Regions from separate parts of the Ralstonia sp. VS2407 genome, predicted to be linked through region 1. Evidence: riboswitches for the same ligand, from Rfam matches in the RefSeq annotation. Region 1 holds a riboswitch; the other holds the start of a gene.
The links. Region 1 has a riboswitch for glycine ahead of gcvT (glycine cleavage system aminomethyltransferase GcvT). Riboswitches for the same ligand answer to the same signal wherever they lie in the genome.
Positions count from the first base shown of each region.

Region 2: another riboswitch for glycine. It lies ahead of ACU8YE_RS04580 (D-amino acid dehydrogenase); the one in region 1 lies ahead of gcvT (glycine cleavage system aminomethyltransferase GcvT).

Region 1 is NZ_JBRFVG010000014.1:102,960-107,541, reverse strand. Features, by position in the region: gene ACU8YE_RS20465 (UvrD-helicase domain-containing protein) at 1-1,865, opposite strand, end outside; gene ACU8YE_RS20460 (hypothetical protein) at 2,141-2,467, shown strand; glycine riboswitch at 2,698-2,795, shown strand; glycine riboswitch at 2,808-2,935, shown strand; gene gcvT (glycine cleavage system aminomethyltransferase GcvT) at 3,065-4,192, shown strand; gene gcvH (glycine cleavage system protein GcvH) at 4,240-4,582, shown strand, end outside.
Region 2 is NZ_JBRFVG010000002.1:315,803-320,384, forward strand. Features, by position in the region: gene ACU8YE_RS04575 (porin) at 1-103, shown strand, start outside; gene ACU8YE_RS04580 (D-amino acid dehydrogenase) at 171-1,424, opposite strand; glycine riboswitch at 1,570-1,675, opposite strand; gene eutC (ethanolamine ammonia-lyase subunit EutC) at 1,740-2,531, opposite strand; gene ACU8YE_RS04590 (ethanolamine ammonia-lyase subunit EutB) at 2,552-3,934, opposite strand; gene chrA (chromate efflux transporter) at 4,059-4,582, shown strand, end outside.

The DNA of each region.
Region 1 (4,582 bases):
TCGTCGGTCAGGTCGTCGTCTTCGCGGCAATGCGGGAGGATGCCTTCCTCCACGCCCACCAGGAACACGTGCGGATACTCCAGCCCCTTGCTCGCATGCAGCGTGGACAGGCGCACCGCATCCGGGTCCTCTTCCTTGCCTTCGAGCATGCTGATCAGCGCGATGGTCTGCGTGAGTTCCAGCAGGTTCTTGCCAGTGTCCATCAGGCCATCGGCGTTATCGAAACCGGTGGCCTCTTCGTCATCGTCCTTCTCGGGCGTGGTGCCCTTGCGCTTGAGCCAGTCGAGGAACTCCAGCACGTTGGTCCACTTGTTCTGGGCCTGGCGCTCGTCGTAGGTGTCGTACAGGTAGGCCTCGTAATGGATGCCTTCCATCATCTCGTCGAGCAGCGTGGCGGCGGGCTCCTTGGCGGCCCGGTCCGACAGCCGCACGATGAACTCGCAAAACACCCGCAGCGGCTCGAGCTGGCGCGGCGCGAGCTGTGCCTCGATACCGCCCATCATCGCGGCCTCGAACAGCGACACCTTGGCCTGCCCCGCGAATGCGCCCAGCACTTCCAGCGTCGCATTGCCCACGCCGCGCTTGGGCGTGGTGATGGCGCGAATGAACGCAGGATCATCATCCGCATTGGCAATCAGTCGCAGGTAGGCGCACAGGTCCTTGATCTCCGCCTTGTCAAAAAAGCTCTGACCGCCCGAGAGCACATACGGAATGCGCTCGCGGCGCAGGATCTGCTCGAACAGGCGCGCCTGGAAGTTGCCGCGATACAGGATCGCGTAATCGCGAAACTGCGCGCGACGCTCGAACTTGTGGGCAGAGAGTTTGAAGACCACGCTCTCGGCTTCGTGCTCTTCGTCATTGGCGCTCGTCACGTTGATGGCGTCGCCCATGCCGTGCTCGCTCCACAGCGTCTTCTCGAACAGCTTCGGGTTCTGCGCGATCACGGCGTTGGCCGCGTTCAGGATGCGCACCGTGGAGCGGTAGTTCTGCTCCAGCTTGATGACCTTCAGGTTCGGGAAATCCGTCTGCAGCAGCTTGAGGTTGTCGAGCGTGGCGCCGCGCCAACCGTAGATGGCCTGATCGTCGTCGCCCACCGCCGTGAAGGCCGGCGCCCGCAGGTGCGAACCACCCGCCAGCAGCTTCAGCAGCTGGTACTGGCAGGCGTTGGTGTCCTGATATTCATCGACGAGGAAGTAGCGCAGGCGGTTCTGCCACTTCAGCCGCACCTCTTCATTGCGGGCGAACAGCTCGGCAGGAATGCGGATCAGGTCGTCAAAGTCCACCGCCTGATACGCGTGCAGCGTCGCAACGTAATTGCGGTAGACGAGCGCCGCCTGGTGGTCATCGACGTTGTTGTTGGCGAGCGCCTCGGCAATCGCAGTGTCCGGGTCGACGAGACCGTTCTTCCACAGCGAGATCGTGCTCTGCACGCGGCGGATCAACTGCTTGTCGGTCGTCGCCAGTTGCTCCTGGATCATCCCGAAGCAATCGTCCGAATCCATGATCGAGAAACGCGGCTTGAGGCCCACATGCTCGGCCTCAGCCCGCAAGATCTGCACGCCCAGCGAGTGGAAGGTACAGACCGTCAACTGCTTGATGGGAATGCGCTTGCCGTCTTCGCGTGTCTTGCCGTCCATCAGCTTGGCCACACGCTCCTGCATTTCCTTGGCCGCCTTGTTGGTAAACGTAACGGCGGCGATGTGCTTGGGCTCGAAGCCCTTGTCCAGGATCAGGTGCGCGATCTTCTGCGTGATCACGCGCGTCTTGCCCGAGCCTGCCCCGGCAAGCACCAGGCAGGGGCCGTCGAGGTAATGCACACCTTCGGATTGGGCAGCATTGAGCCCGTGGGCGAGACCGGAAGACATGGGGAACAGGCAGAAGAAAAAGCAGGCGGGAACGACAGCGGAGGGCGATGGTAGCACGGCGTCTTTGCATCGATCGGGCCGGTGCCGCGCCACCCGCGTGGGGCCCCACGGACGTGCTCGACACTGCACCGAATGCGTTTGCGCCCCCCCGCTTTTCGCACCGGCGTTACACCGCTTACGCGCCGTTACACGAACCCCGTAAGCGGCCGGGCGCGGCACGCCGTTATGGACGGGACAGCGGCTGAATCGGTCGGCCGCCCACCGGAGAAACCACCATGCACCGCATTGTTAAAGCCCTGGCCGTTACCGCCGTCGCCCTGTCTGCCACCACCGGCGCCTTCGCCCAAACGCAGTGGCAAAAAGACCACCCGCGCCGCGCCGAGGTCAACCACCGCCTTGCCAACCAGAACAGGCGCATCCACAACGAAGTGAAGGAAGGCGAGATCACCAAGGGCCAGGCGCGCCAGCTGCACCGGGAAGACCACCAGATTCGCCAGGAAGAGCGCGACATGGCGGCTCAGAATGGCGGCGGCATCACCAAGCAGGAGCAGCGGACGCTGAACCAGCAGGAAAACCAGGTCAGCCGCCAGATCGGCAAGTAAGCCAGAGCACGACCGCCAACACCCGCACTCCGGCCACACCCTTGGAGCTTGGCGACCCCGCCAGCGCCCCGAGGGTGTGGCTGTTGTCTTTGGCGCAAGAGAAAGAAAAGTGAGTCAGCCCCGGCGGGGGATGAAACAAGGGATGCACCAAAAAACGAAAACAAACTCTTTCGGCAAAAACCGCCGAATCCCCCCCAATTGACAATCCCATCCCCCTTCCGTACATTCGCGCCATCCATCCGGGAGAGCGTGCCCGCCGTATACGGCAAGGCGCCGCCGAAGGGGTAGCACCCGAAAACTCTCAGGCATCCAGGACCGGGCGGATCGGCGGACATGCGTCCGACCGCACTCTGGAGAGCTGGCGCCGCACGACCACTGCGGGCGCCCACCGAAGGGGCTCACGAACGGCGCGCACCGCTATGCGCCCCGCTTCGCAATCTCTCAGGTACCAAGGACAGAGGGGCCATCTGCGCAGCTTGTTGATCTTCATGGCGTCACCATGAGGGATCAGGCTGCGCGGGTGGCCTTTTTGCTTTTCTGGTTCCCGATCCATGCGCCGCGCCCAAGCCACGGCGGCGCGCTCAGCCGAGAGATTCCATGACGCTCCAACACACGCCGCTCAATGCCATCCACCGCTCGCTGGGCGCCCGCATGGTCGACTTTGGCGGCTGGGACATGCCCGTCAACTACGGCTCCCAGATCGAAGAGCACCACGCCGTGCGCCAAGACGCCGGCATCTTCGACGTCTCGCACATGTGCGTGGTCGACCTCACCGGCGCGCGCGTGCGCGACTTCCTGCGTGGGCTGCTCGCCAACAACGTCGACAAGCTGCAGACGCCCGGCAAGGCGCTCTACAGCTGCATGCTGAACCCCAAGGGCGGCGTGATCGACGACCTGATCGTCTACTTCTTCCGCGAAGACTGGTTCCGCCTGGTGGTCAACGCCGGCACTGCTCCGACGGATCTGGAATGGATCGTCGCGCAGAACGCGGCCGCCGGCACCGACGTGACCATCACGCCGCGCCGCTCCGACAACAACGCTGGCGCCGAGCCGCTGGGCATCCTGGCCGTGCAGGGCCCGAACGCGCGTGCCAAGACCTACGCTGCGCTGCGCGGCACGCAGGCCGTGGGCGATGCGCTCAAGCCGTTCAACGCGGGCTTCGTCACCGTGGAAAACGTGGGCGAGATCATGGTGGCCCGCACCGGCTACACCGGTGAAGACGGTTTCGAACTCGTCGTCCCGGCCTCGCAGATCGCCGGCGTCTGGGAGCGCCTGCTGCAGGCCGGCGTGCGCCCGGCGGGCCTGGGCGCGCGCGACACGCTGCGCCTGGAAGCCGGCATGAACCTCTACGGCCAGGACATGGACGAGCACGTGTCGCCGCTCGACGCCGGCCTCGCCTGGACGGTCGACCTGCAAAGCGAACGCGACTTCACCGGCAAGGCCGCGCTGCAAGCCGGCGGCCAGCGCGAACAGTTCGTCGGCCTGATCCTGCGCGACAAGGGCGGCGTGCTGCGCGCCCACCAGAAGGTCATCACCGCTGCCGGTGACGGCGAGATCACCAGCGGCACGTTCAGCCCGAGCCTGTCGCTCTCCATCGCACTGGCGCGCCTGCCAAAGGACGTGGCCATCGGCACTGACGTGCAGGTCGAAATTCGCGACCGCAAGTTGACCGCGACTGTGGTTAAACTGCCGTTCGTGCGCAATGGCAAGGCGCTGGTCAGCTGAACACCGAATCTGCATTCCCCAATACCCATCTTCCGGAGAAACCTTTCATGAGCAACGTCCCCGCCGATCTGAAGTACACCGAACACGACGAGTGGATCCGCGTTGAAGCCGACGGCACGCTGACCATCGGCATCACCGACTTCGCGCAGGACGCGCTGGGCGACATCGTCTTCCTGGAACTGCCGGACGCTGGTCGCGCAGTCGCCAAGGACGAGGCGATTGCCGTGGTCGAATCGGTCAAGGCCGCCTCCGACATCTACGCCCCCGTCTCGGGCGAGATCATCGCCAACAACGCCGACGCCGCGGGTGCGCCCGAGTCGGTCAACGCCGGCGCCTACGAGGCCTGGCTGTTCAAGATCAAGCCGACCAACGCCGACGATGTGAACGCGC
Region 2 (4,582 bases), on a different contig from region 1:
TTGGGTGGCGTTGGACAGCGCCGCCGCGTTCAACAACTCCGGCAACCTGTACGGCAACAACTCGCGCCTGGGCGTGATGCTGGGCGTGCGGCACAAGTTCTGATCGCTTGGATCGTTCTCGCAATGAAAAAGCCCGCCAGCGTCCCGGCGGGCTTTTTCGTTTGCCGCGATCAATGCAGCGGGCAATCTCGCGCGATCACGTCGCCCACCATTGCGGCGGTGGCGCCGGATAGCGTCCATCCCAGATGCCCGTGGCCCGTGTTGTAGAACACGCGCCCATGCCGCCCACGGCCGACGCGCGGCATCATGTCGGGCATCATCGGACGCAAGCCGGCCCACGGCACCACGCGCGACGTGCCAATGGCGAAGTTGCGCCGCGTCCAGGCCACCAGGGGTTCGATACGATCCGCGCGGATATCGCGGTTGTAACCGTTGAACTCGGCCGTGCCGGCCACGCGGAAGCGGCCGGTGCCAAGTCGGCTGGTCACGATCTTCGCGCTTTCATCGAGCACGCTGACCCATGGCGCGCCTTGCACGCTGGCTTCGTCGTCCAGGTGCACCGTGATCGAATAACCCTTGACCGGATACACGTTGATGCGATCGCCCACCATTTGCGCGATATGCCGGCTGCCGACGCCCGCGCACACGACCATCGCATCGGCGGCAATGTCCTGCACGACATTCGCTTCGCTGGTGGAAAGGCGGTCATCAAGCGTGGTCTGCAGCAGGAGGCGAACGCCGCCTTCAGTGGTTTGCACATCGCGGACATCCACACCGTGCATGAAGCGCACGCCGCGCTTTTCGCACGCCTGCGCGAGACCGCGCGTGAACTTGTGGATGTCGCCGGTGGCATCGGACTCTGTGAAATAGCCGCCGTAGTAGTTGCCCCGCAGTGTGGGCTCGATGGCGGCAATGTCTTCGGGGCTCACGGCGTGGCGTTCAAGCCCGCCGGCGACAAGCAGGGCGTTGGCCTTGCCTGCTGCTGCAAAGCTCGCCTTGTCGTGATAGACGTGCAGAATGCCGCGCTTCTGTAGGTCGAAATCGATCTGCTCACGCTCAGCCATGGCAAACAGATGCTTGCGGGCCTCAATGGCCATGCGCGTGGTTTCGATGGTGTTGCGGCGGTAGTGCGCGATGCTGGCCACGAACTCGCCGATCCACGAATACTTATGCCACGACGGCTTGGGATTGAGCAGCAGCGGGGCGTCGTTGCGCAGCATCCATTTGATGCCCTTGAGCAGCGTGCCGGTGCTGTTCCAGACTTCAGCGTTGCTGGCGGAAAGCTGCCCGCCGTTGGCGAACGAGGTTTCCATGGCCGGATACAGGTGGCGGTCGAGCACCGTGACCTGATAGCCGAGTTGCGAGAGCGTGTAAGCAGTGGTGACGCCGGATATGCCGGCGCCGACGATGACGATGTGCGTCATGGCGGTCCCTATGGAGTGATGTCATGACCGGACGATCCGGTCGGCTCACCCCATCTGTCTCGGGACCTGAGAGCTTGGGCGTCAGCAGCGCTGGCGCCATCCCCTTCGGTGGGCGCGCGCGTGCACGCCTCTCTCCAGATTCGCAGTCGACGCCACAGTCCTTTTGCCTGAGAGTTTCCGGGGTGGTTGCTCCATCGGCGCCAGGCGTTGCGCGTGTGCGCGTTAAGCCCGGTCTCTCCTGCGGCGTGTTGCAGCTGTCGTTGGTGCGTCAGCCGCGCCTGCGTGCTGCCGGTGTGGGCAGCGGGAGGGAGTGTGTCACGGGTTGTGACGTTCGGCAAGTCGGGCTGTACCCGGGGCAGCGGCTGGGGTGTCGTCCTTCAGGTCCACGCCGCTGCGGCCGAGCGCCAGTGCGCCGTTGAGCAGGAACACCAGCCGGCTCGCTGCCTGGTCATAGGTCAGGCCTGCCGGCCGTACATTCGAGATGCAATTGCGCTGCGCATCGGAGCACCCAACGCGCGGTGCGTAGGTCAGGTAAATGCCCAGGCTGTCTGGCGAACTCAGCCCCGGCCGCTCACCGATCAGCATCACGAGCTGCCGGGCGCCAAGCAACGCACCGATCTCGTCCCCCAGCGCAACACGGGATTGCCTGGCGATCACGACGGGGCCGATCGACCAGTCGCGCGGCAGACGATCGCGCACGCAGCACAGGAGCGGCACGCCGTGGCTTTGCGCCGCCAATGCGGAGAGCCCATCGGCAATCACGAAAACAACGTCGAATGGCTGTGCTGGCCGCAACGCGTCGAGTCTAGCGTGGCTCGCATCGTCAAGCCGGCGTCCAAGATCGGGACGGCGCAGGTACTGGGCGCGGTCAGCCGCCGCGCTGTGTACGTCCAATGCGGTGAAGCCTGCCTGCCCAAGCGCGGACGACAATGCGGTGCTATCGAGCGGCAAATGCACGGCATCGCGCGCCTGGGCATGCGCCACGCCAAACGCGAGCACGGCATCGGTCGTCTGGCTGCTGCCTGCGCGACCCAGTGCGATACGGGCGTCGGTAAAGGCGCGCAGATGCGTCCACGGATTCGGCTGAACGAGGGGGTGCTTTGGCATGTTCGGCTTCCCAGCGGGATTTACAGCGCGTGGGCCAACTGCAGCAGCGGCTGCCGCGCCGTGGCATCTTGCAGGCGGCCGGCAGCGTCGACGATGCCCATGCTTTGCAGCCATGCCTCGAACTCCGGTGCAGGCCGCAGGCCGAGCGTGTCGCGCAGATAAAGTGCGTCATGAAACGACGTGCTCTGATAGTTCAGCATGATGTCGTCGGCGCCCGGCACGCCCATGATGAAATGGATGCCCGCCACGCCAAACAGCGTGAGCAGCGTATCCATGTCGTCTTGGTCGGCTTCGGCATGGTTGGTGTAGCAGACGTCGCAGCCCATCGGCAGGCCCAACAGCTTGCCGCAGAAGTGGTCTTCCAGCCCGGCGCGGATGATCTGCTTGCCGTCGTAGAGATACTCCGGCCCGATAAAGCCGACGACCGTATTCACCAGCAAAGGCGAAAACGCTCGCGCCACCGCATAGGCACGCGCCTCCATGGTTTGCTGATCGACGCCGTGGTGCGCATTGGCCGACAACGCGCTTCCCTGGCCGGTCTCGAAATACATCACGTTGTTGCCAACCGTGCCGCGCGCCAAGCCCTGCGCGGCGTCATGCGCCTCGGCCAGCAATGCGAGGCTGATGCCGAACCCTGCGTTGGCCTGTTCACTGCCGGCAACCGACTGGAACACCAAGTCCACCGGCGCGCCTTGGTCAATGGCGCGCACGGTGTTCGTCACGTGGGTCAGCACGCACGACTGCGTAGGAATGGCGTAGCGGTTGCGCAGCTCATCCACCAATTGCAGCAGCGAAACGATGGCGCCGAGATTGTCGCCGGCAGGGTTGATGCCGATGGTCGCGTCGCCGCAGCCATACAGCAGGCCGTCGATGATCGACGCAGCAATGCCTTTGGGATCATCCGTCGGGTGATTGGGCTGCAGCCGGACTGACAACCGGCCCGGCAAACCGATGGTGTTGCGAAACCGTGTGACCACGCGGCACTTGCGGGCCACGGAAATCAGATCCTGATTGCGCATCAGCTTGCTGACCGCGGCGGCCATTTCCGGCGTGATGCCGGCGGAGACGCTCGCCAATGTCGCGCTGTCGGTCTCGTGCAGGAGCAGCCAGTTGCGAAATTCGCCCACGGTGAGCGAGGCGATCGGCTGGAAGGCCTGTGCGTCGTGGCGATCGAGAATCAAGCGCGTGACCTCGTCGTCTTCATAAGGCACCAGCGCTTCGTTAAGGAAGACCGACAGCGGCACATCGGCCAACGCCATGCGTGCGGCCATGCGCTCGCCTTCGCTGGCGGCGGCCACGCCCGCCAGATAGTCGCCGGAGCGCGCCGGGCTGGCCTTGGCCAGCAGCGTCTTGAGATCGTTGAACACATGGCGCTGTGCGCCAATGGTCTGAGCAAAGTGCATGATGGGATACGCGGCAGAGTCCAATGACGGTGACGGCGATGCCTATGCTGCCACTTTAGTTGCCTTCCATGCCACGGCGGCAATGTTCTAATACGCGTGTCTCAAACGTCGATCTCGCCAGCCAATGACCGCATCCGCCACACCGGCCCGCACACATCAAGCGGGCTCTGCCTTGGAAGTGCTGGCGGTCTTTCTCAAGCTGGGCCTGACGAGTTTCGGCGGCCCCATCGCGCATATCGGCTACTTCCGACGAGAGTTCGTGGAGCGCCGCCGTTGGCTCGACGACGCAGCATTCACCGACCTGGTCGGGCTGTGCCAGTTTCTGCCGGGGCCTGCCAGCAGCCAGGTGGGGTTTTCCGTCGGGCTGCTTCGGGCCGGATGGCGCGGCGGTTTGGCGGCCTGGTGCGGCTTTACGCTGCCTTCGGTTGTGCTGTTGCTGGCTTTTGCGATGGTCGCGCCGGGCCTGGGCGGCCCCGTCGGAAATGGCCTGATCCACGGTTTGAAGCTGGTGGCCGTTGCGGTGGTGGCGCAGGCCGTGTGGGACATGGCGCGCAAGCTGTGTCCCGACTGGCAGCGCGCCAGCATCGCCTTAATCAGCATCGCCGTGCTCAGCGCGTTGACGACCGTTTACGCGCAACTGACCGTGAT